DNA from 2 places in the Pueribacillus theae genome. Region 1 is predicted to be linked to the other one. Evidence: predicted binding sites of a transcription regulator. Region 1 holds the regulator's gene; the other holds the start of a gene.
The links. Region 1 encodes LexA, which represses DNA repair genes until DNA is damaged. Its sites were predicted from a motif close to CGAACATATGTTCG; they were not measured.
Positions count from the first base shown of each region.

Region 2: sdhA (succinate dehydrogenase flavoprotein subunit) is a predicted target of LexA. The motif match lies at 10,466-10,479, and genes of this name have one in related genera.

Region 1 covers NZ_QCZG01000002.1:160,072-176,153, forward strand. Annotated here, with positions in the region: gene DCC39_RS02230 (M15 family metallopeptidase) at 1-739, opposite strand, end outside; gene DCC39_RS02235 (YneF family protein) at 904-1,125, opposite strand; gene sirA (sporulation inhibitor of replication protein SirA) at 1,281-1,721, opposite strand; gene tkt (transketolase) at 1,866-3,884, opposite strand; gene DCC39_RS02250 (DUF896 domain-containing protein) at 3,977-4,204, opposite strand; gene lexA (transcriptional repressor LexA) at 4,364-4,978, shown strand; gene DCC39_RS02260 (helix-turn-helix domain-containing protein) at 5,185-5,883, shown strand; gene DCC39_RS19035 (hypothetical protein) at 5,926-6,087, opposite strand; gene DCC39_RS02265 (metallophosphoesterase) at 6,294-7,130, opposite strand; partial or broken gene DCC39_RS02270 (metallophosphoesterase family protein) at 7,158-7,875, opposite strand; gene DCC39_RS02275 (S8 family peptidase) at 8,441-11,314, shown strand; gene glnA (type I glutamate--ammonia ligase) at 11,432-12,769, opposite strand; gene DCC39_RS02285 (methionine gamma-lyase family protein) at 12,840-14,135, opposite strand; gene hflX (GTPase HflX) at 14,191-15,438, opposite strand; gene spoVK (stage V sporulation protein K) at 15,487-16,082, opposite strand, start outside.
Region 2 covers NZ_QCZG01000010.1:41,710-57,791, reverse strand. Annotated here, with positions in the region: gene polX (DNA polymerase/3'-5' exonuclease PolX) at 1-1,176, shown strand, start outside; gene DCC39_RS06690 (endonuclease MutS2) at 1,198-3,546, shown strand; gene DCC39_RS06685 (TetR/AcrR family transcriptional regulator) at 3,809-4,417, shown strand; gene DCC39_RS06680 (electron transfer flavoprotein subunit beta/FixA family protein) at 4,545-5,315, shown strand; gene DCC39_RS06675 (electron transfer flavoprotein subunit alpha/FixB family protein) at 5,395-6,363, shown strand; gene trxA (thioredoxin) at 6,498-6,812, shown strand; gene uvrC (excinuclease ABC subunit UvrC) at 6,994-8,784, shown strand; gene DCC39_RS06660 (YslB family protein) at 9,099-9,506, opposite strand; gene DCC39_RS06655 (succinate dehydrogenase cytochrome b558 subunit) at 9,722-10,330, shown strand; gene sdhA (succinate dehydrogenase flavoprotein subunit) at 10,495-12,270, shown strand; gene sdhB (succinate dehydrogenase iron-sulfur subunit) at 12,267-13,028, shown strand; gene DCC39_RS06640 (helix-turn-helix domain-containing protein) at 13,173-13,394, shown strand; gene DCC39_RS06635 (sulfate/molybdate ABC transporter ATP-binding protein) at 13,733-14,794, opposite strand; gene cysW (sulfate ABC transporter permease subunit CysW) at 14,810-15,649, opposite strand; gene cysT (sulfate ABC transporter permease subunit CysT) at 15,665-16,082, opposite strand, start outside.

The DNA.
Region 1 (16,082 bases):
GCTGAAGATACTCTTCAAGCGTTATCCCCTTTTGCTGAATCATTTTTGCATGTTCTTTTCCAACATAACGTAAATGCCAAGGTTCATAGTTATACCCTGTGATTGATTCCTTCCCTTTCGGATACCGAATGATAAAGCCAAATTCGTGCGCATGGTCTTTCACCCATTTCCCTTCAACGGTGTTCTCAAAATCTTCGACTAACTTGTAGTCTACTGCCGGACTTGTCACATCCATTGTCAGACCCGTTTGGTGTTCACTTTGTCCAGCTCGCGCACTTACCCTGTTTGCTTTTTCTTCACCAACCCTCTCCGAATTGGATGCAAAGATTGCTTCTTGCCGTTCATACGAACGGTAACCGGATTGTGCATAAAGATTTATTTTATCTTCTTTCGCTTTTTTGAACAAATCCTCCAACGCTGCCGCAGCTTCTTTTCTCAACATCATTTTTTCTTCTTTGCCTTCAAATGGGAACGGAATATTTGGGTAGACTAAATCTTCAGGAATGTAATCTGCCGGCAAGTTCCGCTCTTTATTTGTCACAACTAAAAGATCATCTGGATTTGATACGATATTTTTTCCTGATCCATCTGCAGTCACTGTCTTATCCAATCGTTTATCAGCCAATACATCGACAGCCTCTTTTTCAACAGAACCTGTGTTCTGTTTCTGTTCATGTGTCATTTTTTCATCGTTTGCTTCTCCTGCATTTTTCCCTTCAGGATCGTTTTGCTCTTTCATTACGGGACTTCCTCCACAGCCAGTGGCAAATAAGAAAAGGAAAAATATTGCAGATAACACACACCACTTTTTCAATCAAAAAACCCCTTATTCAATAAAGTTGCGTACTGCCAGTTAATGCGGGATAAAATAAAGCACTCGTTTTTGAGTGCTAAACTGTTTCGTTATTTATTCATTTGATTTTGCATTGCTTTCATCATTTGATTAATCTTCTTTTGTGACGGCTTTTGACCCATTTGCATCATCATTACCCGTAGCATATTTTCATTAATCGGTGGATTCTTTTTCATATAATTCATCATGTATCTACGTGCAATAAAAAAGCCTAAAGCAACACCTGCCAGTAAGCAAAGTGCACCAACTAAAATATAGACCCACATTGCGATTCCCTCCTTGTCTCTCTCTAATCCTTGTCCATCGGGATTTCCGAACTATCTTCCTGTTGATTTTACTACAATCTTATCCGATTATACAATAGGATGAGAACGGAATCTACAAGATGTGGGAGATAAGAGGCGGCCAGCCAAATTATTTTTTTAGCTTAAACGAGGTTTTCTCGTTTGATTGGGTTTAGCCAACCGTAATTTGAATGTTTAAAATCGATAGCTAGGAAACTTGGTTCAAATTTTCGAAGGGCCTCAAAAAAGACGGACTCGGCCTCACACGAACCATATGCATAAAGCGATAAATAATTTTTTTCTGTGATAAGAACCGCTCTGCTATTGTTTTCTTCAATAAAAATTTCATATGATTTTTCTTTTTCATAGCTATGTAGTTGATCATTTAATTCAGTCAATATCACGTGATGCAAATAAGGAACAGGAATTTCGTTCGTAATATATTTTATTTGTTTCTTTACTATTGAATTGTATGGAGAAATTTTATTTTGTGCTTCGAGAAATAGCTGGTATAATTTTTCTTCTTTGCCACAGTAATTATGTGCTACTTCTTTATCCAATAAATAAATAACGTAACGCCTCATGAAGGATCCTCCTTGTTCAATAATATTTCCATTATAAACAATTTTATGAAAAATCCTTGTCGCTTCATGACGCAAGATAACACTAGTTTCGTCGAAAAAACCGCCTTATCGAAAAAAATAAGACGGTTTTTGACCATTTTCCACTCATTGATGTCTCGCTTTATTCAACAGATCCTTTACTTTTCGAACAACATTTTCAACGGTAAAACCATATTTTTCGATGATGGTATCCCCGGGTGCTGATGCTCCGAAACGATCAATGGCCAGCACATCTCCCGAATCGCCTACATATTTGCTCCAGCCTAACGAGGATCCCATTTCAATTGCCAGACGGGTTTTTATTGTTGATGGCAATACGTTTTGTTTATATTCTTCTGATTGCTTTTCGAATCGATCCCACGAAGGCATGCTGACGACATTGACATGAATGCCTTCAGCTTCAAGTTGTTCTTTTGCTGAAACGGCAAGGTTTACTTCGGAGCCAGTCGCGATGAGCAACGCATCGATTTGTGAATTGCTGCTTTTAGAAATCGTATACGCGCCTTTTTTCACCCCTTCATATGCTAATTTGTCTGTGCCGGCTAACGTTGGCAAACCTTGACGGGTTAAAACGAGCGCTGTCGGTTCATTCATGCTTTCCAAAGCCAACCGCCAAGCCGCGACTGTTTCATTTCCGTCTGCAGGACGGATAACGGATAAGCCCGGCATCGCACGCAATGATGCCAAATGTTCAATTGGCTCGTGGGTTGGCCCGTCTTCGCCTACCGCAATGCTGTCATGTGTAAATACATACGTAACCGGGAGCTTCATAAGAGCCGCCAGACGAATCGACGGCCTTAAATAGTCGGAGAAAACGAAAAATGTTGCACCAAAAACTTGTAGGCCGCCATGCAAGGCCATTCCATTGATTGCTGCACCCATGGCAAATTCCCGTACTCCAAACCAAATATTTCTGCCTTTATAGTTTTCCGCTGAAAAATTGCTTTCATCTTTTATCAATGTTTTATTTGAGCTTGCCAAATCCGCGGAACCTCCGATGAAATTAGGCAATAGTGAAGCAGCAGCGTTTATAAACTTGCCTGAAGCATCGCGTGAAGCGAGCGTGTCTTCATTTTCATTAAATACCGGCATGTGTTTCTCAAAGTCTTCAGGAAGTGTTTCGTTTAAAGCGAACTCTAATTGCTTTGCCAATTCCGGAAAAACTTGTTTATACTGTTCAAATAAAGAAATCCATTCTTTTTCTTTCTCGATTCCTTTATTTTTCAACCGGTTAAAGTGCTCCCTTACTTCTTCAGGAACATGGAAATCCGCTTCAAATTCCCATTTGTACGCTTGCTTTGTTAATCGTGTTTCTTCTTTACCTAAAGGGGCTCCGTGAGAGGCTGATTTACCAGCTTTATTTGGTGATCCAAAACCAATCGTTGTTTTTACTTCAATTAAGGTAGGCTTATTTACTTCTGCTTTCGCATCTTGCAAAGCTTTTTCCACAGCAGCGATGTCATTGCCGTCTTCCACATGGATGACTTGCCATCCATACGCTTCAAACCTTGCACCGACATTTTCTGAAAATGACAAATGCAAGTCACCATCAAGAGAAATGTCATTCGAATCATACATGACAATTAATCGGCCAAGCTTAAGATGGCCGGCCAAAGAAGCCGCTTCTGCTGAAACACCTTCCATTAAATCCCCATCGCCGCAAATGCTGTATGTATAATGATCAATGATCGGATAGCCTTCTCGGTTATAAGTAGCCGCTAAGTGGCGCTCTGCCATGGCCATCCCGACAGCCATCGCGATTCCTTGCCCTAGAGGCCCTGTTGTCGCTTCAACTCCCGGTGTATAACGGTATTCCGGATGGCCCGGTGTTTTACTTCCCCACTGGCGGAAGTTTTTTAAATCGTCCATTGTTACTTCATATCCGAACAAATGAAGCAGGCTGTATAAAAGCATCGAGCCGTGTCCGGCAGACAATACAAAACGATCTCTGTTAAACCATTCCGGATTTGCTGGATTGTGATTCATTATTTTAGACCAAAGTGCATAGGCCATCGGCGCTGCCCCCATCGGCAAACCCGGATGACCGGAATTGGCACGTTCGATCGCATCGATAGAAAGTGTCCGGATTGTATTTATTGCTGCCGCATCCAATTGATTTTCCATTTCATCTATCTACTCCTTCTATCCCGCATTGTTTGAAGTCTCTCTTTATAATAGTAATTAAATCCGCTTTATACAAGCTAACTTTTTAACAATTAATGCTTATGTCTACGTTTTTTGCTTTTTTTAAGTTTTTCCGGTGTTACGTCGTTTCCCAACTCGTCAACAACCGTTAATCCGTGAAGATGTTTTTCAAAAGCGCTGCGAAACCTCTTTAGGTACTGTCCACGAAGCTCCTTTTGTTCAATTTTTTCTTTATCTGTTAAACCTTCTGTTTTCGCTTTCTTTGCCAGTTCATTTATGCGATTTAATTCCGATTTCAATTCTATTTTCAACTCCTCACATCTTGGAAAACTCCGCTTTATTTTAACATATGGAAAAAAGATTTTCCTTAATAACGAATACAACTCGAACTTATGTTTGTAGCGAAGGGCATTATCTGATATAATTTTAAATAACAGTATAATGAGCGAGGTGCAATGATGTTAAAATTATCTACAAGGCAGCAAGCGATTTTAGATTTTATAAAAGAAGAAGTAAATACAAAAGGATATCCCCCATCAGTTAGGGAAATTGGAGAAGCGGTAGGGCTTGCCTCAAGTTCAACAGTCCACGGCCATTTGGCAAGGCTTGAGAAGAAAGGCTTAATTAGACGCGATCCTACAAAGCCTAGAGCAATTGAAATTATTGACAGAAGAGACAAATTGCCAAAGGTTGAAAGCATTAATGTTCCAATCATCGGAAAAGTAACAGCCGGCCAACCAATTACAGCTGTCGAAAATGTAGAGGATTTCTTTCCTTTGCCTAAGCATTTCTCCAGCCATGATCCGATGTTTATACTTGTGGTAGATGGGGAAAGCATGATCGAAGCGGGCATTTATGATAAGGATTACGTTATCGTTAAACAGCAGGCTACAGCAGATAACGGTGATATTGTTGTTGCCATGACAGAGGAAAATGAAGCTACTGTGAAGCGTTTTTTCAAAGAAAAGAATTTTATCCGCCTCCAGCCGGAAAACTCTGCCATGAAGCCAATTATATTAAAAAATTGTACGATTTTAGGCAAAGTAATTGGTGTATTTCGTTCTCTCGCTTAACACACAAAAATTTAGCAATGTATAAAAAGACTGTTCAACATTTGGATGGTCTTTTTATATTCATCGGATGTATTTTATACAATACACAAACGTTTCGTGTGTTGTATTTCTGTCTTACCTTGTGTTGTTTTACGTTCAATGTTTTTGTTTATATAATGTGTTGTATAGTGTACAATTGATTTAATTGATTGGCAGGTGATTCTAGGATGGAAAATGTGCTAGGAACGTTTTTAGAAGCAGTAAGGAAAGAAAAGAATTTGTCCTTAAGAGAAGCTGCGAGCAAAAGTGGGCTTGGCCATTCTTATATTAGAGATTTAGAGCTAGGCATTAATCGAAAAACAGGAAAAAAAGTCATCCCTTCAATAAATTCCTTAAAAAAAATTGCGGATGCCTATGAGCTTAATATTTATGATCTTTTGGATAAAGCCGGGCTTATCGATTTAGAGGCGCTTAGAGAAACGAACGAGTCAACCCGTTCAAGTTTAGAAAAACAAAATAATCAATCTTCCCCCTCCCCTATCCCTCTTCTTTATGAGGTTAAACCTCATATTGAGCTGTTAAATGCAGCCAATATCGAAAAATATATTTATTACCCTTTTTCCGACGGGACACAGCCTGATTATGCACTTAAAATGAAAGGGGATTCAATGGCGAGGGCGGGTATAGACGATGGCGATATCATTTATATGCGTTCATTAGATCACCCTGAATATAACGGGCAAATTGCTGCTGTTAGCATAACAGGCAATGAGGAAGGGATGATAAAACGGATAACCTGGTCTTCTAACTTTCCGATGTTTAGTCTTGTTTCAGAAAATCCAAATTACAGGACGATCAATGTTCCTTTTAATAAGGCGGAAATTTGTGGCGTTTATTTCGGACATTTTAAACCCGAAAAATTATAATATATGAGATGAACCTAAGAATTTTAATCCACAAATATAGCTTTAATCATATATTTCATCCGCGTTTTTGTAACGAAGTTTTTCTGAATGTATGCCATCAACTTTGTTAAGGGGATTTTTCTCTTCCTTTCCTTTGTTATCATCATTTGTTTCTCTTTTTTCCTCATTTTGTATAGTTGATAGATGATTAACATCCTTTTTCAAAATGATCACCTCCTATGCCGTTGCTTTTAATTTGGCCAACACGCTTGCAAATTAATCATTTGTTAAAGAAAAAAGCGATAGACATGGAATAAAAGAATTTTAATCCACAGTCGTTCAGATATTCAAACTCAAAAGACTGCTTCTCACCATTCTTTAGTTTCCTTCATATAGCTAAAAAAAACAGCACTTTTTTTGCTAGTTCGGCATCAATTTTTTAAAGTTACGACAATCACCTCTGGAAAATTAAATATCCTAAACGGAAAGAGGCTGTTTCCCAACCCGCGGTTAACGACCATATGCGTTTCCCCTGCTGAATAAATACCTGACGTGTATTTAGGAAATAAACCTTGCCCTGGAGCGACTAGGCCTCCAACAAGAGGGATTCTTACCTGTCCTCCGTGGGCGTGCCCGCTGAAAACAACATTCATTTCTTTTTCAACATAAGCTTCCATTTGCTCAGGGCGATGCGACAGTAGAAGAGCGAATGTGCCCTCGGGAATCCCTGTAAACGCCTTTTCAATATTTGTCGATGTGATCGTTTTTTCATCTTCCAATTCACTTATTCTCATCAGCGGATCATCTATTCCACCTATCGCAATGGTGCTGTTTCCCTTTTTAATAAGTTGAACGTGATTTCTTAGAACGATGACTCCCCGCTCTTCAAGTATTTCTGTTATGTCCTCTACTTTATTTGCAGAGATTTCATGGTTGCCTGTCACATAATAAACTGGTGCAATTTCCAGTAATCCATCGATAAGGTGCAGACTGTTTTCGAGGCGATAACGATTTCTATCTACAAGATCACCAGTAAAAAAAATGAAATCCGGTTCAGCATTCCTCACTTTTTTTAATAATCGATTTTGCCTCTCGCCGAAAGCTGCATCATGCAAGTCGGATAAGTGCACGATCCGCATTCCATCAAAATCTTCCGGCAAATCTTTTAAATGAATTTCTTCTTTATTTATAGTGATGATGTTGTTGTTTGCATATAAAAATAGAGCGAAAAAAAGTATCAACCCTAGAGAAGTAAACATTCTGCGCATACGTTAAAATGGTCCTTTCACATTTCATTACATTTTCGCCCTCTGCAAAAAACTTGCTATCAATTCAATGTTCGGGTAATTCATTTCTTTTAATTGGTTAATCACTTTTTCTACATCAAAACCAACGCGAATCATTGAAGTTTGAAAACCATTCTTATTAACATCTATGATGGCATAGGACGACTTATTCATGCCGTCAAAAGGTAAGCCGACACTTCCTATATTTATCAGGCATTTGCCGTCTATGTACCTGATAAATGGTTTATGGATATGAGCATATATGTAAATGTCCGCTTCGTTGGCCATCAATTTCTCGCTTAATTCATCATCACTTTCGTTTGGTTGAACGACATCAAACAAGCTAGTAGGTGTTGCATGAAAAGCATGGATTTTTATATTTTCTGCATCGAATGATAATTTCTGTTGGAAGATTTCTTAAATATTCGAGGCTCCCTTCGCCTAATTGTGATAACGTCCACTCGCGTTCTTTCGCCATCATTTCCAATGCCTGATCTGGTACTTCTCCTTTCCTTATGCCACGGACAACCCATTCATCCGCATTCCCTTTTATGACATCACAGTTCAGGGATTGAATCAGATTAAGTGTACGCTTCGGTTCAGGACCGCGAAAACAAAGATCGCCAAGAACACAAACTTTATCAACGTTTCTTTCTGCTAGATCTTGTAATACGGCATCTAAAGCGACAGCATTGCCATGAATATCCGAAATAAATGCAATTCTCATAATGGTAACCCCATTTCTGATTTTCTTCCATTCTATCATTAATGCCTCCACATTCGGCAACTGTTCAATGAACTGAAGCCACTTTTTTTGCAGCAGGCAATCGTAATCGATCATCCGGGTAATTTCCGGCTGCAACGTCTGCCCACTTTGCAAATGGAGGAGAACTTTTGCTTTCGTGCTGTCCTGTTTTGAAACGGCCCTGCGGATTTCTTCTGCTTGCGACATGCACTGAATTTTCATTTCAATCAGTTCGGACATCATGATTTCGTAAATAGTATGGTGGGACGCCCGATTGGGATCATAGAATCGGTTTCCATCGCTGACTAAATACATAAGCCGGACCCTATATCCAAAATTTGAACATATCTTTTTCGATTTTCCCAAAAAATTTTTCAGAAAATCCCATCCAAAAGGGCTATGCAATTTTATTTTATGCGTTATAATCATATAGACTAGCTATGCCAGGAAAAGTTTGGAAAATATCTTTCTCTGAAAATATTTCCGAATATGTTCCAGAGGACCATGCTGGTGACAGTTGCTCATATCTTTTTTGGGGAGAGAACAAATGGGGAAAAATAGGAAATGGAAAGCTTTTTTAATCGTTTTCGTATTATGTATCAGTTGTTTGCATCCGTTTGCCGCAATGGCAGCGGAAGCGCCTAGCCAGGGGACGGCATTGAAAAAGGAACAAACTGTTAAAGGAACATTTGGAGAACTGGGTGAGGTCCATTGGTACCAAATCAATCCGGACGCAAACGAAATCAACCAAGATTCTCATATGAAGATCAAACTCACAGGAACATTTGAAGGGAATGTATCGGTTTATCCGGATCTGAACAGGGCAAAACAGGACGAAACCTTTGATGCATACAGAGGTTACATTACAAACGGCGAACCTGTTGAAGTCATGATGCCGCATGCCTGGAAGGGGCCCTATTACATAAAGGTGGAATATTTCGGCCATTCCGAGGAGGATCCGGAACAGCAGGATGCCACTTATGACATCACATATGAAGGCATCAAACTCCCGCCAACGGACTTGGGCTTGATCGGTGAGGCATGCCCTGTTGAAGTGAGTGCAGACAAACGGGCCCTCGGTTCGAAAATTTTGACACATCTGCGCCAAATCCGGGACAACGTATTGGCCAAAACGGAAAAAGGAAAAGAATTATCTTCCATGTATTACAAAGCCGCACCCTTCCTTGTTTCGAAATTGACCTTTGACAAAAAAGCCATCAACAAAGTATACGAAGATCTGGCCGCATTAAAAGATCTCTTTGGCGACGTTGCAGAAAACGGTGAAAACAGCAGCCACGTCATTACGAAGGAAGAACAGAAAGCCATCATCAGCCTTTATGAATTCGCCATCGGGCATGTACCCGATTCCAACCGAAAACAAATCGAAAAGATTGCCGAAAATATGGACATGAACAATCTTGCAGGCAAAAAGGTTTCTGCTATTTTAAAAGAAAACGGCCTGGTTGCAGCAACAGAAAGTAAAAACCGGGTGATTGTGAAATTCAAAAATGAAAAGGGATTCCAATCGTTCCAGAAAAAATCCTTTTCCCAATTGAAACAGCGTTCTTTGAAACCATTGGCCGAAAACGGGAAAACGGCTATCAAAAACTTGTATATTGCAGAGGTGGCCGCCAATACTGAAGCAGTGGCCGGCATACTGAAAAAATTGCCTGAAGTGGAATACGCGGAACCCGTGAAAACCTATCATAAAAATTCTACCGATATCCAGTATCCTCACCAATGGGGCTTGGAAAATACCGGCCAGGAATCGGGAAAACAACATGCAGATATCCGATTTGCAAAACTTCAACCGCTTTTGAAGCAAAAACAATCGAAGCAACCCGTGAAAATTGCTGTTGTGGATACTGGTGTCGATTATACACTGGCCGATTTTGAAGGAAAAATCGACATAGAACACGATTATGATTTTGTCAACCGGGATGGGGATGCCTACGATGATGAGGGCCATGGAACCCACGTTGCCGGCATTATTGCAGCGGCTGCCGACAATCATTATTCCATGACAGGCATTCATCCGAACGCCACCATTTTACCGGTGAAAGTATTGGATGCCACCGGAAGCGGGGAATCGGACAAAATTGCATTAGGGATTAAACATGCCGTCGACAAAGGGGCAAAAGTCATCAATCTGAGCCTGGGCGGGGCGACGAGCAGAGTGATTGAAGATGTATTAAAATATGCGGCTGAGAAAAATGTCACCGTGGTTGCAGCAAGCGGGAACGACGGTGGAGAATTCTTGAATTATCCGGCCGCCTCGAAATACACGATTGCGGTCGGTGCAACGTACAGGGGTGATGTCGTATGGGATGATTCCAATTATGGGGAAGGATTGAACGGAAAAAAATTGGACCTCGTAGCTCCGGGTGTTGAAATTCCGAGCCTGCTGCCAAACGGAAATGTCACATATTTAAGCGGAACATCCATGGCCGCTCCCCATGTTTCCGCGGTTGCCGGATTATTATGGTCGGCAAACCCATCTTTAAAACCGGATGAGATCAGGCATATCGTCAATTCGACAGCCGACGATATTTCCGTGGAAGAGCCCGAATACCCCGATTTCCCGGATGACGATTTTAGTGTCGGGGAACTGGAGGCGGGGTATGATCCAGCATCCGGCTGGGGCAGGCTGAATGCCTGGGGTGCCTTAAGTATGCTTGATTTGGGGCTTTCCGTACGTCCGTTGACGGATAATGACGAAAAAATCACAGGCAAAGCAGCAAAGGGAACACAGCTTGAACTCAAAAACGGCGAAACCTTGCTTGTGAAAGGGAAAGCGGATGACAAAGGCACATTCAGTTTCAAGATTCCGCCCCAAAAGGCAAAGGAAGTTCTTCGCTTAACAGCCAAAAAAGGAGCGGCCGAAACTTCGGTGCGTGTGGTCGTCCAGGATACGCCGCCACCGGCAACTCCGACAGTCAACCGTGTCACCGACCGGGATACAGCCGTAACGGGGAAAGCCCCGGCGGGAACCACCATTACCGTTAAAGCAAATAAGAAAACATTGGGAACAGCAAAGCCTAACGATAAAGGACAGTTTAAAGTCAACATTCCAAAACAAAAAGCTGGCACCGTTCTCCATGTAATGGCTACAAGCGTATCCAAAAAAACGAGCAAACCCGCCCTGGTTACGGTCATTGACATAACGCCGCCGGAAAAACCGAAGGTCCATAAAGTAAGTGACCGCGACACCTTCGTAACCGGATCAACGGAAGCAGGCGCAACCGTATACGTAAAACATAAAGAAAAAACAATCGGCGAGAAAAAAGCCGATCGCAAAGGAACATTCAAGATCAAAATCAAAAAACAAAAAGCCGGCACCGTATTGTACGTTACAGCAAAAGACCCCGCCGGGAACACAAGCAAAGCAACCAAAATAACCGTAAAGAAATATAAAAAATAAACTCCCGCATAGCGGCCGTCCTTTTCAGGACGGCCTTCTATTTTTAATAAGAAAATGGCCTAATTTGCCCCAAAATAAAAACCGCCAAAGCCAATAGCCTCAACGGTTTACCCTCTTTTAATAAAGTGTCATATACTGTTCCCTCTCCCACGGATGGACCTGGGTTCGAAACATTTCCCATTCAATTTCTTTCGCTTTAATAAAATGCTCGGATGCATGGTCTCCAAGCGTTGACATCATCAACTCATTGTTTTTCAATTCTCTAAGCGCTTCTTTTAACGTATCTGGAAGTGCAAAGATACCAACTTGATGAAGTTCATCATCATTCATTTCGTAAATGTTAAAATCTGTTGAAGCTGGAGGGATCAAGTGATTTTCAATTCCATCAAGACCTGAAGCCAGCAACAACGCCATCGCCAAATATGGGTTTGCGGACGGATCGACGCTTCGTACTTCAATTCTGGTGCTGATTCCCCGCGAGGAAGGCACACGGACGAGCGGACTGCGGTTTTTGACAGACCAAGCAATATAAGACGGGGCTTCGTAGCCTGGTACAAGGCGTTTATATGAATTGACTGTTGGATTCGTAACAGCGGTGAATGCTCTTGCGTTTTTCAAGATACCGGCAATGAATTGCCTAGCAACCTCGCTTAAACCAAGTTCCTCTTTTTCATCATAAAAAGCGTTTTTATCGTATTTAAACAACGACATATTTGCATGCATTCCAGAACCTGCCACCCCAAATAATGGCTTTGGCATAAAGGTTGCGTGCAATCCGTGTTTCCTGGCAATCGTTTTTACAACAAGCTTGAACGTCTGGATATTGTCGCATGTTGTGAGAGCATCGGCATATTTAAAATCAATTTCGTGTTGGCCGGGCGCATTTTCGTGGTGGGATGCTTCGATTTCAAATCCCATATCCTCCAATTCCAAAACAATATCACGCCTGCAATTTTCACCTAAATCGGTTGGGGCAAGATCGAAATAACCGCCTTTATCATTCACATCAAGGGTCGGTTCGCCATTCGCATCCATTTTAAAAAGAAAAAATTCAGGCTCGGGCCCAATGTTGAATTCAGTAAACCCTAACGATTCCATTCTTTTTAATGTTTTTTTGAGAATCCCCCTCGGATCTCCTTCAAAAGGTGTGCCATCTGTTTTATACACATCACAAATCAAACGGGCCACTTTGCCCTTTTCACTCGTCCACGGAAAAATAACCCACGTATCCAAATCAGGGTACAGATACATATCTGATTCTTCGACTCTAACAAAACCTTCAATGGAAGAACCGTCAAACATCATTTTATTATCTAACGCTTTATGAATCTGATCGCGCGGGATCTCTACATTTTTAATCGTTCCAAGCAAATCCGTAAACTGCAAGCGAATAAATTTAACATTTTCCTTTTCCATTAATTGCAAGATATTTTCCCTATTATATATCGATCCCATGTGTTTTTCATTTGCCTCCATTTTTTATTATCTTATATACTATTCACCTTTATAAAAAAACCTAAACGCCTTATTCATATTGTTCAACCCGTTCCTTGCGAAAAGACACGAACCCTCTCTGGGCCAAGAAATCAATTGCATGCAGGGTGGCAATTTTTACATGGCTATACGTTAACCCGCCTTGCACATAGGCAATGTATGGAGGGCGTATTGGGCCATCTGCTGATAATTCAATGCTTGAACCTTGAACAAATGCGCCTGCAGCCATAATGACGGCATCATCATAGCCAGGCATTTCGCTCGGGAAAGGGGTGGCGTGTGCGTTTATAGGAGAAGAATACTGGATTGCTTGGCAAAATGCAATCATTTCTTTTTCATTATTAAATTGGATAGATTGGACGAGATCACCCCTCTTTTCATCCCAACGCGGAGATGAAACATAGTGAAAATGTTCCATCATCGCACTCGTAAACACAGCGCCTTTTAATGCTTGCGCTACTGTATGAGGGGCGAGGAAAAAGCCTTGATACATCTCAGGCAAACTATAGAGAGTCGCACCAATCTCCGCCCCGACGCCTGGCGTTGTAAATCGATAAGAGCATTGTTCAACGAGCTCTTTTCTCCCGACAATATAACCGCCTGTTTTGACGATTCCGCCTCCGGGATTTTTGATAAGTGAACCCGCCATTAAATCAACGCCTACATGGCATGGTTCTTTTTCTTCTACAAATTCGCCGTAGCAGTTATCAACAAAAACGATAACATCTTTCTTTATTTCTTTAACAAAAGCTGTCATTTTTTCGATATCATCGATCGTAATAGGCGGCCTATCCGTATACCCTTTTGATCGTTGAATGCCAATGACTTTCGTTTTTTTATTGATGCTTGCTTTAATTCCTTCATAATCCATACGGCCGCTTTCTGTGAGCGGAACATCATTGTAGCTTATATTGAATTCTTTCAGGGACCCGTTGTTGCCACCTCGAATCCCAATGACTTCATGAAGTGTATCGTATGGTTCACCTGTAATATAAAGCAGCTCATCACCGGGTCTTAATACACCATATAGCGCGAGTGAAATAGCATGTGTTCCTGACATCATTTGAGGCCTAACCAATGCCGCTTCTGCACCAAATACTTGTGCATATACTCGTTCAAGCGTCTCTCTTCCGGAATCGTCGTAGCCGTATCCAGTTGACGGTGTAAAATGAAAGTCGCTCACTTGGTTGTTCCGAAATGCTTTAAGCACTCTAAATTGATTGTTTTCCGCCACCTCGTCAATTTGTTTATGTATCGTAGAAATTTGTTCTTCCATTTGATCTGCTATGCTTTTTAGCTGTTTGCCGAATTGCAATTCGTTGTACATGCTGCCTCCTTTTAAAGGTTGTTCAATGAGTCTGCAATGTCCTTAAACATGGACGCTATTCTTTCATTATTGAATTTACGATATTTTTAGGCGCGATTCCTTTAATAAAAAATGCCTGTTCGGCTTCCGTCCAAGATTTTTCGGCCATAAGCGTTTTCGATTCAAGTGTGGAAAGGAGCTTGCCTTCACTTGAAGAAACGCGAAGAGTATAAGGAACCATCTGTTCTTTCAGTTTTTCTCGAATCATTGAAACAAGCTTAGCAAGATCGTTCTCATTGTAAGCTGAAATTAAGATAAAATCTTCTTCCGATGTTGCAAAAAAATTATCCTTAAGTAAATCTTTTTTGTTGTAAACGACGATTCTTGGAATCCGATCGGCACCCAATTCTGTTAATAAATGATTCACTGTCCGCTCATGATCCAAATAGTTGTCATGTGAGGCATCCGTCACATGCAAAATAAGATCCGCTTCTGCGACTTCTTCAAGCGTTGATCGGAATGCTGCGACAAGAGCAGTTGGAAGATCTTGAATAAAACCAACCGTATCCGTTAACAAAACATCGAGCACTTGAAAGACTTCCATTTTTCTCGTTAACGGATCGAGTGTGGCGAATAATTTGTCTTCTTCATAAGAATCTCCCTTTGTCAGCCGATTAAAAAGGGTGGATTTTCCTGCATTCGTATAGCCAACAAGCGCTACTTGTATGACATCATTTTTTTTGCGGCGTTCTTTATAACGTGAACGATGCTGGGCAACTTTTTGAAGCTGCTGCTCTATCGCTTGAATTCTTCTGCGGATATGGCGGCGATCGGTTTCCAGCTGTGTTTCCCCCGGCCCCCTTGTCCCTATTCCACCGCCAAGCCTGGAAAGAACAATCCCTTTCCCTACAAGACGGGGAAGCGTATATTTTAATTGGGCCAATTCAACTTGAAGCTTTCCTTCCTTGGAGCGGGCGCGCGCAGCAAAAATATCTAAAATCAACTGTGTGCGGTCGATAATTTTTATTCCAAAAAAATCGGTTAAATTCCGCAATTGCCCTGAGGATAATTCATCATTGAAGATAATGAGATGGATGTCTTCCATTTCAATAAAAGCCTGTATCTCTTTTAATTTACCTTTTCCAATATAAAAAGCAGGGTGAACTCGTTCGCGCTTTTGGGTAAAAACGTGAACGACGCTGCCATTTGCTGTTTCCGTCAATGCTTCCAGCTCTTTCATTGACTCTTCAAATTGTGTGCTGTTCATTTGCGGAAGTTCACATCCTACAAGGACGGCTCTTTCCTTTTCTTCTTTTTCGATCAATCAGCAACCTTCTTTCACTTCTGTTTTCGTGTATTCATCATATCAAAATTATGCGTCGTCTTCTAGTTGTACATCTACCGCCAGCAATGTCATGAGTTGTTTTCGATCGAAATTTTCATCTTTTAACAGTCTGACTGCTTGCTTCCGAATCGACTTTTCAATTAAATTTCTAATATAGCGCGCGTTGCTGAATGTGCGAGAATTGGTTGCTCTATATCGTTCAAGATGATTCTTTATTTTCCATTCCGCTTCTTTTGACAATACGTAATCTCTTTCATGTGACATCCGTCTTGCAATTTCCATTAATTCATCATTCGTATAGTCTGGAAAAGAAACAACAAGAGGAAATCTAGATGGCATACCAGGATTCATTGACATAAAATAGTCCATCTCTTTCGGGTACCCGGCAAGAATTAAAATAATATCCTGATGGTTGTCTTCCATTGCTTTCACTAACGTATCAATCGCTTCTTTTCCGAAATCTTTTTCCCCGCCCCTTGCCAATGAGTAAGCTTCATCAATAAATAAGATCCCGCCATGGGCTTTCTTAACAAGATCCCGTGTTTTTTGTGCCGTGTGGCCGATATATTCACCGACGAGATCCGCCCGCTCCGCTTCAATTAAATGGCCTTTTGACAACACTT
Region 2 (16,082 bases), on a different contig from region 1:
TTTGCAGTGGCAGGGAGCTATAGGCGATTCAGCGAAACGGTGAAGGATTTGGATTTTGTCATTGCGACGAAAAAGCCTGAAGTCGCTGCTGAAAAACTATTGAAGCTTAAACATGTTTCTGATGTGATAGCCAATGGGGAGACGAAAGTTTCGGTTGAACTGATATATGAATATCCAATTGGCGTTGATTTTAGGCTTGTTGAGCCACACGCCTATGCAACGGCTTTGCATCACTTTACCGGATCTCAAAACCACAATATCCTCATGAGGCAGCTTGCCAAAAAAAGAGGCGAAAAAATTAGCGAATACGGGATTGAAACTGAAAACGGCGAACTGATCACGTTCGAATCAGAAGAAGAATTTTTCAACCATTTTCAATTGCATGACATCCCGCCGGAACTTCGCATAGGAGAAAAAGAGACGGAACGTTTTAAAGAAGATGTTGACCTTATCTCGATTGAGGATATAAAGGGCGATTTGCATATGCATTCCACATGGAGTGACGGGGCCAATACGATTGAAGAAATGGCGTTGGCCGCTATGGAAAAAGGATACGAATATATCGCGATTACGGATCATTCACAGTTTTTAAAAGTGGCAAATGGGCTCACGCCGGATCAAATCAAACAACAGCGGGAAGAGATAAAACGGTTGAATTCCTCGTTTTCAAACTTTGCAATTTTAACCGGTGTTGAAATGGACATACTGCCGGATGGTACGCTGGATTTTGATGATGCGCTATTGGAGGAAATTGATTTTGTCATTGCGTCCATTCATTCGTCTTTTTCACAAAACAGAGATAAAATTATGCAGAGGCTTATTCATGCATTGAACAATGTCCATGTCGATTTAATTGCCCACCCGACAGGCCGATTAATCGGCAGAAGATCAGGATATGATGTTGATCTTGACATGTTGATTGATGTAGCGAAAGAGACAAAAACAGCACTTGAATTAAATAGCAACCCGAATCGGCTCGATTTAGCGCCTAAATGGCTTGAAAAAGCCCAAAATAAAGGTGTGAAACTTGTCATAAACACAGACGCCCACCATGAACTGATGCTTGAACATATGAAATATGGCATCGCAACGGCAAGAAAAGGCTGGGTAAAAAGTGAAACGGTGTTAAACACGTATTCCATTGGGGAACTGCGTAAACATTTAAATCTTGATTAACGGATGCAGGGAGGAAATCGATTGCAAAAGAAAATGCTGCGACTGTTGGAATTTAATAAAATAAAAGAGAGATTAACAGAACATGCGGCCACCTCGTTGGGCAAGGAGTTGGCGATGGAACTGGAACCGTGCACGGATTTTGGAGCGGCTGTTAAGGCGCAGGAGGAAACGGATGAAGCGATGACGGCCATCAGGCTGAAAGGATCTGCTCCGTTTGGCGGCATTCGTAATATTCGTGCGGCAGTTAAACGTGCTGAAATTGGCGGAATGCTGAATACCGAGGAATTGCTTGATGTTTCAAGCACGATTTACGGTGGCAAGCAGCTTAAAAGGTTTATCGAATCCTTTGAGGAAAATGAGGTAAATCTTTCGATGTTATCTGGCCTTGCCGAAGAGATTATTCCTGCAGGTGAGCTTGAGGCAGAAATTAAACGGTGCATTGACAGTGACGGCCAGGTGCTTGACTCAGCAACTCCCGGTTTGCGAACGATCCGTCAGCAGCTGAGAAGCTATGAAGCGCGTATCCGTGAAAAACTTGAAACGATCGTTCGCTCAAGCTCCAATCAAAAAATGCTGTCAGATGCCATTGTAACCATCCGTAACGAGCGATACGTCATCCCTGTTAAGCAGGAATACCGAAGCGCGTTCGGAGGGATTATCCACGATCAATCTTCTTCAGGCGCGACATTGTTTATCGAGCCTGAGTCTGTTGTCATGATTAATAATCAACTGAGAGAAGCAAAGGGGAAAGAGAGGCAAGAAGTCGAAAAAATTCTAACGGCGCTTTCAAATGAAGTGGCTTCGTTTTCCGATCCATTACTTAGCAATTTAGAGGTGCTAGCTAAACTAGATTTTATTTTTGCGAAGGCTTTGTATGGAAAAACGCTTCATGCGACAAAACCGAAGCTGAATGAAAATGGCTATTTGAATTTCAAAAATGCAAGGCACCCACTCATTCCAAAAGAAGATGTCGTGCCAATTACAGTAGAGCTTGGGAAAGCATATGATTCAATTGTCATTACAGGGCCGAATACCGGCGGTAAAACGGTAACATTAAAGACAATTGGACTTTTAACGATTATGGCTCAGTCAGGCTTGCAACTCCCTGTTGAAGAAGGCTCTGAAGCGTCCATTTTTGAACATGTATTTGCCGATATTGGAGATGAGCAGTCGATTGAACAGAATTTAAGTACTTTTTCATCACATATGACAAACATTATAAGCATATTGGACAAAGTGAATTTCAAAAGCCTCGTTCTTTTTGATGAGCTTGGCGCAGGGACAGATCCTCAGGAAGGTGCAGCACTGGCGATTTCCATTCTCGATTATGTGAAAGATAGAGGGGCACGTGTCGTTGCAACCACGCACTATAGTGAACTGAAGGCTTATGCATACAACCGCGAAGGCGTCATTAACGCCAGTGTGGAATTTAATGTCGAAACGCTTAAGCCAACATATAAATTGCTTATCGGTATCCCCGGGAGAAGCAATGCGTTCGAAATTTCAAAACGGCTCGGGTTAAATGAGAAGATCATTGAACATGCAAAGCAACAAATTTCGAGTGATACAAAACGAGTAGACAAGATGATTACGTCGCTCGAAGAAACAAAAAAACAAGCCGAAATGGAGTATGAAGAAGCAAAGATACTCCGACAAGAAGCCGAGAAGTTAAGAAGCGAGTACGAAAAGCAAAAAGAAACGCATGAACTAGAGCGGGATCGTATTCTTCTTGAAGCAGAAGAACAGGCAAAACAAGCAGTAGAATCAGCAATGAAAGAAGCGGAAGCAATTATCAAAGAGCTGCGAAGCTACAAGGTTAGCGGTGTAAAAGAACACCAGCTGATCGATGCGAAAAAACGGCTCGAAGAAGCTGCTCCGCATTTAACAGATCGAAAAGAAAAATCGAAAAAGCAAAAAGAAAACCACCAACAATTATCACCGGGCGATGAAGTTGAAGTCACCCATTTGTCTCAAAAAGGCTACATTGTCGAGAAAATAAATGAGCAGGAATATCTCGTGCAAATCGGCATTATGAAAGTAAACGTGAATGCAGGTAATTTGAAGAAGGTAAAAACAAAAGAAACTGCTAATCGCACCTTCGTGTCCGTGAAAGGAAATGGCAGTACTGTGAAAACAGAACTTGACTTGCGCGGAAAACGGTATGAAGATGCGAAAATTGAAGTTGACCGTTATTTAGACGATGCAGTTCTTGCGGGTTATTCAAAGGTAAATATTATACACGGCAAAGGAACTGGCGCGCTGAGAAAGGGCGTACAGGAAATTTTGAAAAAACATCCAAATGTGAAAGGAATTCGTATGGGTGGAGCCGGCGAAGGCGGCAGTGGAGTAACCGTTGTTGATTTAAAATAAAGTTGGGAGATTGGCTTTGCGCTTCTGTTGCCAACTCTCCTTCTTAAACAACTAGCTAAGGGTGAGGAAATGGAAACGCTTTGGAAAATATTGTTGGTTTTTTGTGGAATTTTCTTTATAGCAGGTATGATCTACATTGTATTTTTTACGTAGGATGTTTAATTTCAACCAATTACCAAAAGTCATTGACAACAAGTGAGAATAAGCTAAAATGGTATTGAATGAATGGTCATTCATGTTTTGATAAAGGAGAGTAAAGATTGTGTCTAGATTAGGCAAAAGCAGGGGGCCGAAGTATGGTCAAATCATTGATGCAGCCGTTGAGGTCATCGCAGAAAACGGTTTTCACCAAGCCCAAGTTTCAAAAATTGCAAAAAAAGCAAAAGTAGCGGATGGAACCATTTACCTTTATTTTAAAAACAAAGAAGACATTTTAATTTCGGTTTTTCGGGAAAAGATGGGGCTGTTCGTAAGCTGTATTGAGGAAGCAATGGGTGACAAAGAAACGGTGGAAGACAAGCTGCTCGCCCTTATTGAAACATATTTTAAAAATTTAAGCGAGAATTACCACTGGGCAATCGTTACACAGTTGGAACTAAGACAAACGGATAAAAGGCTTCGTGGAAAAATTGGCGAAATTTTAAAGGATTTACTGATTCTTTTGGACACAATAATAGACGAAGGCAAGCTTCAGGGTGTCTTTAAACAAGAGATGGATAAAAGAATTGCAAGGCAAATGATTTTTGGAACGATAGACGAAACCGTAACAACATGGGTGATGAAGGATCGGAAATATGACCTTGTGTCACTCGCAGCGCCGATTCATCACTTGCTTTTAAGCGGGTTGCTGAAGGATTCAAAAACTCGGTAGCTTTAAAACGTTAATGAATTTTCACAATCATTTAATGCATGTTCCTTTCTCTTATGCTAAAATTCTTTTTGTAAGCTGGGAAAGCATGTGCATCAAAATACATTAATAATTCTAGGAGGGCTTATAAATGAATATTTATGTCATAATGAAAAGAACTTTTGACACAGAAGAAAAAATCGCGATTAATAATGGTGCTGTTGTCGAAGATGGAGCCGAATTTATTATTAACCCGTATGATGAATATGCGATTGAAGAGGCCATTCAAAAGCGCGACGAATTTGGCGGCGAAGTAACAGTTGTAACTGTCGGTGATGAAGACGCTGAGAAAGAATTGAGAACTGCACTTGCAATGGGCGCAGACAAAGCTGTTCTCATTAATTCAGAAGATTTGGATGAAGCAGACCAGTTTTCAACTTCTGTTATTTTAGCTAAGTACTTCGAAGATAAAGAATACGATCTTATTCTTGGCGGAAACGTTTCTGTCGATAACAGCACTGGACAAGTGGGTCCTCGTTTAGCTGAATTGCTAGGCATTCCATGTGTGACAACCATTACAAAACTTGATATAGACGGTACGAATGTAACAATCGAGCGTGACGTAGAAGGTGACATCGAAATTGTCGAAACTTCACTGCCTATTTTAGTAACTGCTCAACAAGGGTTGAATGAACCGCGTTACCCATCTTTACCAGGGATAATGAAAGCGAAGAAAAAACCTCTTGAAGAAATCGACTTAGATGATCTTGATCTTGATGAAGATGATTTGGAAGCAAAAACTGAAATCGTTGACCGTTATCTTCCACCAGCTAAACAAGCAGGTAAAGTACTCGAAGGCGAAATTAGCGATCAAGTCCAAGAACTCGTTAGCCTTTTAAGAAACGAAGCCAAAGTTATTTAACTATATGTACAAGTTTTCCGGTTTTTGAACAACTTCAATTAATCCAGTCTAGAGAGACCATTTATACGGAGGGATAGTAATGGCAAAGAAAGTATTAGTGTTAGGAGAAGCTCGAGAAGGCGAATTGCGAAACGTTTCCTTTGAAGCGATTGCAGCTGGTAAGGACGTTGCAGCAGGTGGAGAAGTGGTAGGAGTTATCTTTGGAGAAAATGTTACAGAACTTGGCAATGAAATGATTACATACGGTGCGGATCGCGTCATCGTTGTTAACAACGAAAAATTAAAAAACTATACACCTGACGGCTATTCCCAAGCACTTCTTCAAGTCATTGAAAACGAAAGTCCAGAGGGCATCGTTATGGGCCACACTTCTATCGGGAAAGATTTGTCGCCAAAAATTGCGGCTAAATTAGAAGCCGGACTTATCTCTGACGCAACGGGGGTTGAAGCTGACGGCGATGATGTCGTGTTTGTTCGCCCAATTTATTCAGGTAAAGCTTTCGAAAAGAAAAAAGTAAAAGAAGGCACTGTTATTGCGACTGTACGTCCTAACAACATTAAACCGCTTGAAAAAGATGAATCAAGAAGCGGAGAGGTTTCTGAGCTTGACGTTGATATTAAAGACTTGCGCACAATCATTAAAGATATCGTTAGAAAAACTTCAACAGGCGTTGACCTTTCAGAAGCCAATATTATTGTTTCAGGCGGACGCGGTGTGAAAAGTGCGGAAGGTTTTGAACCTCTTAAAGAGCTCGCTGACGTTCTCGGTGCAGCTGTAGGTGCTTCACGTGGTGCATGTGACGCAGGCTATTGTGATTATTCACTTCAAATTGGACAAACGGGTAAAGTTGTTACACCAGATTTATACATTGCTTGCGGTATCTCTGGTGCGATTCAGCATTTAGCTGGTATGTCCAACTCAAAAGTCATCGTTGCGATCAACAAAGACCCTGAAGCAAATATCTTTAGTGTTGCTGACTATGGCATTGTAGGCGACCTATTTGAAGTTGTACCATTGCTAACAGAAGAATTTAAAAAGGTTCTATAAAAAACGGGCAGAATGCCCGTTTTCTGATCTGCATCTCGCTTCAAGAATAGATAGGCAAAAAAATAGCACCCTATATAAAAGAGTGTTATACTTTCTCTAGAATGTGCAACAAGTATATCAAGGAGGTAAATTGAATGGCGATTGAACATGTAACCGATAGAAATTTTTCTGATGCAACAAAAGAAGGCCTTGTGTTGGCAGATTTTTGGGCTCCATGGTGCGGCCCGTGTAAAATGATTGCCCCAGTATTAGAAGAAGTGGACGCTGAAATGGGCGAGGACGTAAAAATCGTAAAATTGGATGTTGATGAAAACCAAGAAACAGCTGGAAAATTTGGTGTAATGAGCATCCCGACACTCATTGTTTTCAAGGATGGCGAACCAGTTGATCAACTTATTGGGTTTCAACCGAAAGAAGCGTTGGTCAGCACGTTGAAAAAGCATCAATAAAGCGAGACTTATCGGGGAGTTAGCGTCCGTTACCCCACTTAGGCTTCTTCGAAATCTCTAAATCTTGAAGCAGGGGGCTTACGGACAGTTGCAACGGGATAAAAGGATAAGTCATGTCTATCACTAAAGCCTGTCGGTTACACAGGCTTTTTTATATATTCGCAAAAAGGATGACGGAACGATGTCATTAAAAGATAAACTAGCTGTTCTTCCAGATGAACCAGGCTGTTACTTAATGAAAAACAAATTTGGTGAAATTATTTATGTCGGGAAGGCGAAAGTGTTAAAAAATCGGGTACGCTCTTATTTCACTGGGTCCCATGATACGAAAACCCAGCGGCTCGTCAGCGAAATTGCCGATTTTGAATATATCGTTACATCTTCAGATCTTGATGCTCTTTTGCTAGAATTGAATTTAATTAAAAAGTACGATCCAAAATACAACGTGATGCTAAAGGATGATAAAAGCTACCCTTATATTAAAATTACCGCAGAAAAACATCCTCGATTAATCATTACGAGGAAGCTTAAAAAAGATAAAGGAAAGTATTTTGGCCCCTATCCAAATGCATATGCAGCTCAAGAAACGAAAAAATTACTTGACCGAATTTTTCCGCTTCGTAAATGCCGTTCAATGCCTAAGACGGTTTGCCTATATTACCATATTGGACAATGCTTGGCACCTTGCGTAAAAGATGTTTCAGAAGATAAAACAAGAGAAATGATTGAAGGCATTACACGTTTTTTGAGTGGAGGCTATCATGAAGTAAAACAATTAATACAAGAGAAAATGCTAAAAGCATCAGAAGAGATGAATTATGAAAAAGCAAAAGAGTATCGGGATCAAATATTGCATATCGAAAAGGTAATGGAGAAACAAAAGATCATATTACATCATGCGACGGACTGTGATATTTTCGGCTACGCTTACGATAAAGGCTGGATGTGTGTACAAGTATTTTTTATACGGCAAGGCAAATTAATTGAAAGAGATGTCTCCTTATTCCCGTTTTACAATGAAGCGGAGGAAGACTTCCTTACGTTTATCGGAAAGTTCTATTTACAAAAAAATCATCCTGTTCCAAAAGAAATTCTTTTGCCGAAAACGATTGATAAAGAATTGGTTAGCAAGCTCCTAAAAATACGTGCAACCCAACCGCAAATAGGAAAGAAGAAAGAGCTTGTTGCTCTTGCGAAAAAGAACGCTAAAATTGCTTTAGATGAAAAATTCGCGCTCATTGAGCGGGATGAGGAACGAACGATAAAAGCTGTTGAAGGATTGGGTAAAATCATTGGCATCGACCCGCCTTATCGAATCGAGGCTTTCGACAACTCGAATATTCAAGGAGCAGATCCTGTGTCGGCAATGGTTGTTTTTACCGATGGAAAGCCCGATAAAAAAGAGTATCGAAAATACAACATAAAAACCGTGGAAGGTCCTGATGATTATGCATCAATGAAGGAAGTCGTAAGGAGAAGGTATTCCCGGCTGCTTAAGGAAAACGGCCGCCTTCCCGACTTGATTATTATCGATGGGGGAAAGGGACAAATTTCTGCTGCCCAAGACGTCCTTGAAAACGAGCTTGGCTTATCGATTCCAATCGGCGGGTTGGCAAAGGATGACAAGCATCGATCATCCCATCTTCTAATGGGTGCTCCGCCTGAACCTGTTACGATGCGGAGAAACAGTCAGGAATTTTATTTGTTGCAGCGGATTCAAGATGAAGTCCATCGTTTTGCTGTTACTTTTCACAGAGATACTCGCGGGAAATCAATGCTTAAATCAACCTTGGATGATATACCTGGGATCGGCCCTAAGCGGAAGAAAATGCTGCTAAAGCACTTTGGTTCCATAAAAAAAATGAAACAGGCGTCCCTTGAAGACTTCATTTCGGCGGGAATGACTGAAAAGCTGGCGAAAACAATTATGGATCATCTTAAAAAGGATGTTCAAAAAGTCCGGGAACGATAGGCTGCGAATCTCTTCGTCAGCTTGCTCTTCCGCTCCTCACTTAATTGAAAGGAGTTATGCACCTGCGCGTCTACAAGCATTGCTCCGAAGCATGCTTCCTCGGTGCAACTCGCAGCGGATCATAGAAGTATCGCTCGTCGCTGCGGTGCTGCTCAGAGCTACGCTTCCTCGACGGAGCCAGGATGGCGACATTTCAACGTTGGCCACAAGGATGTGGCCTGCCTTTAGTTGAAATACCCTCTCGTTGTCCTCCTTTTTGAACACATACTAAAAAGAATAAACATAGTGCATTTGTCAACGCACTATGTTTAGATTCATCTTATTTTATCTTTTAAATTTGATTCGACTGTAAATAATACAACATCCTTTTTTATTTGCTCAAACGTTTCGGTTGTACAGCGATTCATGTTTTGAACCTGCTCGGCCAAAAAACCTGCTTCAAGTTTGAAATGGGATGAATGATTGTAACTTGGATTTAATTCGAATAACATTTTACTTTGCTTTGAAGAAATAACCGAAAGTTCGCCCCATGCCGCTTCATGAAAGAATTGGCAAATTTCTTCAGCGCTTGACAATGGATATTTTCGGGCGAGGTGTTTTCCTGCCCAATAAAGGATTGGTTGCTCTTCTTTGCCAAGGAGTTCAGGCAATAATTCGTTTCTCAATAACGTATAAGCAAAGGGTGAAATGAGTTCTTCTTTTTTTTCTTTTGCATGTTGCATGATAATTGCCCCCTTTTTTAACTAACACTATTATAAAGCCAGTGGCCTTAAATGAAAAATGAAAAATGACGTTATCTTGACGCTAATGTTCCATGGGGTTACAATAAACTTGTCACATTTTAGCGACAAATCATATGTTGTGTGGGAAGAACAGTTTTTTAGCCGACGTAATCAATTTACAACAAAAATTTCTTTCAAAAGGGGGCAAAATACATATGGCGGCAACTCGAGATTTTGCGAGTCGCAGACTTCATTCGCTGTTAGGTGTGATTCCACTTGGCGTGTTTTTATTTCAGCATTTAACAGTCAACTATTTTGCGACTAGGGGGCCAGAGGCATTTAATAAAGCTGCTTCTTTCATTTCAAACTTACCGTATTTATATGTGCTCGAGTGGGTTATCATTTACCTCCCACTGCTTTTTCATGGTATTTATGGCGTTTACATTGCGTTCCAATCAAAAAATAATGCATCAAAATATGGTTATTTCAGAAATGTCATGTTTTTGTTGCAGCGTGTCTCGGGTATCATTTCATTAATTTTTATTGCATGGCATATTTGGCAAACCCGTATCCAAGTCATGTTTGGACAAGAAGTTAATTATGATATGATGCATGAAATTTTAACAAATCCGGGCTGGCTTATTTTTTATCTAATTGGTGTCATTACTGTAATCTTCCACTTTTCAAATGGTTTGTGGTCTTTCTGTGTAAGCTTTGGTTTTATTGTAACACCGAATTCCCAAAGAGTGTTTACGTACGTTTCTCTCATTGTATTTATCATACTCGCAATCATTGGAGTAAGTGCGATTTTGGCATTTGTTTAACTTTATTTAGCAGGGTTGAAACCCTGCTAAATAAAGTTAAAGCCTCCGGCGGATGTCACAGGTTTTTTAGTGGAGTTTATCGAGCTAGCTCGATAAAAATCTGGACGCAATTACGCCGAGGCGCAATTGATTATTAGAATAGAAGTTCGAAGGGGGCTGACACAATGAGCAAAGGAAATGTTATCATTGTCGGCGGTGGCTTAGCAGGCTTGATGTCAGCAATTAAAGTTGCAGAAGCCGGTGTAAACGTCGATCTTTTTTCAATCGTACCTGTGAAACGTTCCCACTCTGTTTGTGCACAGGGTGGAATTAATGGTGCTGTAAATACGAAAGGTGAAGGCGATTCGCCTTGGATTCATTTTGACGATACAGTGTATGGCGGTGATTTCCTTGCGAATCAACCACCAGTTAAAGCGATGTGTGAAGCTGCTCCAGGCATTATCCATTTGATGGATCGTATGGGTGTAATGTTTAATAGAACACCTGAAGGATTGCTTGATTTCCGTCGATTCGGCGGTACGCAGCATCATAGAACCGCATTCGCCGGTGCAACAACCGGCCAACAGTTGCTTTACGCATTGGATGAACAAGTTCGCCGCCACGAAGTCGCAGGACTTGTTACAAAATATGAAAACTGGGAGTTTTTATCAGCTGTTATTGATGATGACGAAGTTTGTCGCGGAATCGTCGCTCAAGATATGAAAACTTCTGAAATTAAATCTTTCTCAGCCGATGCTGTTATTATGGCAACTGGTGGTCCTGGCATTATTTTTGGCAAATCAACGAACTCTGTCATCAATACTGGATCTGCTGCTGCTTCTCTTTATCAGCAAGGTGTTATTTATGCGAATGGTGAATTTATTCAAATCCACCCGACGGCAATTCCAGGGGACGATAAACTTCGCCTCATGAGTGAATCTGCCCGTGGGGAAGGCGGAAGGGTTTGGACATACAAAGATGGGAAACCGTGGTACTTCCTAGAGGAAAAATATCCGGCATATGGAAACCTTGTGCCGCGTGACATTGCAACAAGGGAAATTTTTGATGTGTGCGTCAATCAAAAACTTGGGATAAACGGCGAAAACATGGTCTATCTTGACCTATCTCATAAAGATCCGCATGAGCTTGATGTTAAACTTGGCGGGATTATTGAAATTTATGAGAAATTTGCAGGAGACGACCCGCGTAAAGTTCCAATGAAAATTTTCCCTGCTGTCCACTATTCGATGGGCGGAATGTGGGTTGATTACAACCAAATGACAAACATTCAGGGTCTGTTTGCTGCAGGCGAATGTGACTACTCTCAGCATGGTGCGAACCGCCTCGGCGCCAACTCACTTCTATCGGCAATTTACGGTGGAATGGTCGCTGGGCCGAATGCGGTTGAATATATTAGCGGATTGGACAAGTCGAGTGAAGATATTTCTTCTGATGTCTTTGATCGCCAAGCACGCCAAGAACAAGAGAAATTTGATAACATTATTGCGATGGATGGAAGCGAGAATGCATACGTCCTTCATAAAGAACTTGGGGAATGGATGACAGACAATGTTACAGTCGTTCGCGAAAATAAAAAGTTATTGGAAACAGATGAAAAAATCCAAGAATTAATGGATCGTTACAAACGCATCAATATTAACGATACTTCAAAATGGAGCAATCAAGGAACATTCTTCACTCGCCAACTTTGGAACATGCTTCAGCTTGCTCGTGTCATTACACTTGGCGCTTACAACCGTAATGAAAGCCGCGGGGCACATTACAAGCCTGAATTCCCTGAACGGAACGACGATGAATGGTTGAAGACGACAAAAGCCATCTTTAACCCAGAGAAAAATGCCCCAGACTTTGAATATGAAGATGTTGATGTCTCACTAATTAAACCGCGGAAACGCGACTATACGAAAAAACATGAAGTAGCGGAGGGGAATGAAAAATGAGTGAAGAAAAAATGGTTCGATTTATCATCACTCGCCAAGACTCACCTGAGTCTTCCTCTTATCAGGAGGAATTTCAACTTCCTTATAGACCGAACATGAACGTCATCTCCGCTTTAATGGAGATACGCAGGAATCCGGTGAATGCAAAAGGGGAAAAGACAACGCCTGTTCAATGGGAAATGAATTGTCTTGAAGAGGTGTGCGGTGCTTGTTCAATGGTGATTAATGGAAAAGCGCGACAATCTTGTACAGCCCTCGTTGATAAGTTGGATCAGCCAATACGTCTTGAGCCAATGGCGACTTTTCCGGTTGTTCGCGACTTAGTCGTTGATCGGAGCCGCATGTTTAATGCAATGAAACGAATTAAAGCGTGGATTCCGATTGACGGAACCTATGATTTAGGACCTGGTCCACGTATGCCTGAAAGACAAAGACAATGGGCATATGAATTGTCGAAATGTATGACGTGCGGTGTTTGTCTAGAAGCATGCCCGAATGTAAACGATCGATCCGACTTCATTGGGCCTTTTGCACTTTCTCTCGTCCGTCTGTTTAATACTCATCCAACAGGCGCAATGCATAAAGAAGAACGGCTTAACGCATTAATGGGTGAGGGCGGAATAGAAGACTGCGGAAACTCACAAAACTGTGTTCAATCATGTCCGAAAGGCATTCCGCTTACAACGTCGATTGCTTCAATGAATAGAGCGACGACACTGCAGATGTTCAAAAACTTCTTTGGAAGCGACAACCTTTAAAATCTATAATTTTACAATAGAGTCTCCCCCAAGGAGGCTTTTCTTTTTTTTCACATGAAAATGCAACAAGTCATATACTAATTGAGACTAAACCTATCTCTTTTGAAAACAGTTCCTAAAGCCCGCGCAAGGAGGGTGGAACCGTTGAAAAATCGTTATCGACCGAAACCGCTTCTTACGAAAAGAGAACGAGAAGTATTTGAGCTACTAGTCCAAGACAAAACGACAAGAGAAATCGCGAAAGAATTATTTATCAGCGAAAAAACGGTAAGAAACCATATTTCAAATACAATGCAGAAATTAGGAGTGAAGGGGCGCTCTCAAGCGGTAGTCGAGCTACTAAGGCTTGGGGAATTAGAAATATAGAAGAATTCCGGTTTCCTTCCCTGGAAGCCGGGTTCTTTTTTCGATAATGATAAACATATATACGTTGAACAAAAGAATTTTAAACACAGTTGGTCTGAGTTTGGCAAAGATGCTTTCTCAAGACACTTCGAGACCTTCCGAACGACTGAAAGGAAAAGCAATGTTGGCCGATCTTCGGTTTCTTCGTTTAGCTATCAAAAGATTGCTATTAAAATCTTTTGTTCATTTGATATATCTGGGTTTTTGTCAAACAAAGTGAGCAACTCCACTTTGTTCTTCTCCGAGCATTTGACTTAAAATCGAAAACACCTCCTGTACTTATGTTCAGGAGGTGTTTATTAATTTCCCTTAAAAATTTGAAGATGTTTAGGCTTTACAAAAACTTCTTCTCCTGTTCGAAGCTTTAAATCTTCGTATTCTTCTTTTGTTAATTCAACTTCTAAAAATTGATTCGTATCCTTTCTTTTCAATTCGATATGAACCGCTCTTCCGACTGTATGAATATGTGCAATTGTCGCTTTTATTGCTTCTTTTAATGAACCATTCCGTACGATGGATAATTCATGTGGGCGAACATAGCCAAGTGCTTGATCGTTTTCCGAATGAGTAACATCTGGTACTGGCAATTCAGCATCCCCGTTAAAAAGTTTTCCATTTTGCACTCTTCCTTTAAATACATTGACATTGCCTAAAAAATTGTATACAAATGGGCTGTTTGGTTGTTCATATACTTCGTCTGGACTTCCAATTTGTTCGATTTTGCCTTCGTTCATGATGACAATTCGATTCGCTACATCAAGCGCTTCTTCTTGATCATGTGTGACAAAAATGCTTGTGATCTGAAAGTCATCATGCAGTTGCCTTAGCCATCGTCTAAGTTCTTTTCTTACCTTTGCATCCAATGCTCCAAAAGGCTCATCTAACAGCAACAGCTTTGGCTCGACGGCTAGCGCTCTTGCTAATGCGACCCGCTGTTTTTGTCCCCCTGACAATTGTGCTGGATAACGGTTCGCAAATGCCTCAAGTTTAATAAGTTGGAGTAGTTTATTCACTTTTGATTCGATTTCTTTTTTTGAAGGACGTGTTTTTTTGGGAAGTACTTTTAAACCGTATGCGATATTATCAAATACCGTCATATGTTTAAAAAGTGCATAATGTTGAAAAACATACCCGACTTTTCGCTTTGCAGTATGAAGATGTGTAATTTCTTTTTTTCCAAAATGGATGATCCCTTCATCGGGATCCTCAAGCCCCGCAATAATTCGAAGCAGAGTCGTTTTGCCTGAACCCGATGGTCCTAATAGCGCTACGAGTTCACCTGTTTGAATTTCAAGATTTATCTGTTTCAGTGCATGAAAAGAACCGAATGTTTTCGTAACATTTTCGATTAAAATACTCATTGATCTTGGCCCCTTTTACGATTGGATTTTAGATTTCCATTCAATAAAATTCTTTATGAGGAGCGTAATAATCGCGAGGATCGACATAAGTGAAGCGACTGCAAATGCAGCTGTAAATTGATATTCGTTGTATAAAATTTCTATATGCAGCGTCATTGTATTTGTTAAGCCGCGAATATGGCCTGAGACAACGGAAACTGCTCCGAACTCACCGATGGCGCGTGCGCTACAAAGGATAATCCCATACAGAAGCCCCCATTTAATATTTGGTAACGTAATGTAAAAAAAAGTTTTCAATCCATTTGCCCCTAATGATAAAGAAGCTTCCTCTTCAGCTTTCCCTTGCATTTGCATGACTGGAAGTAATTCTCTTGCAACAAATGGAAACGTCACAAAAAGTGTGGCAAGGACAATTCCAGGAACAGCAAAAATAATATGAATGTTATGTGAAATGAGCCATTGCCCTAGTAAACTTTGAGCTCCAAATAGGAGGATGAAAACAAGACCTGCTATGACCGGTGAAACCGCAAATGGAATATCGATGATTGTCGTTAATATACTTTTTCCTTTAAAATCAAACTTTGTAATTAGCCAAGCAGCGATGATGCCGAACAGAGTGTTAAGCGGTACGGTTATCAAAACTACGAGCAGCGTTAGTTTAACCGCTGAGAGTGCATCTGGATCTGCATTAGAGGCTAAGTAAGCATTCACACCTTGATCAAAAGCTTTCATAAAAATCGCAATGAGCGGCAAGATTAAGAATATGCTTAAGAACGTGATTGTTAGGATGATCAGAATGAACCGAATGAAGAACGGTTCAGAATTTGCCGTTGATTTACCAACGTATCCCGCCATTGTAAATCCCCCTTACTATTGCATGAATTTTTTATTTGACCACCACTGCATCCCGTTTATAAACAAGAGAATGATAAACGACATAATGAGCATCACCACAGCAATTGAAGTTGCTCCTGTGTAGTCATATTGCTCAAGTTTTGTCATGATGATAAGCGGTGTAATTTCTGTTTTCATTGGCATATTTCCTGCAATGAAAATAACAGAGCCATATTCGCCTAACGCCCTTGCAAAAGCGAGTGCAAAGCCAGTTATAATAGCGGGAAGTAATTCTGGAAAGATGACCTTTAAAAAAGTTTGCAACCGGTTTGCCCCTAAAATGGCTGATGCCTCTTCCAATTCTGTTTCAAAGTTTTGTAAAACAGGTTGCACCATTCTGACGACAAATGGCAGTCCAATAAAGATTAAGGCGATCGTAATTCCAATTGGAGTA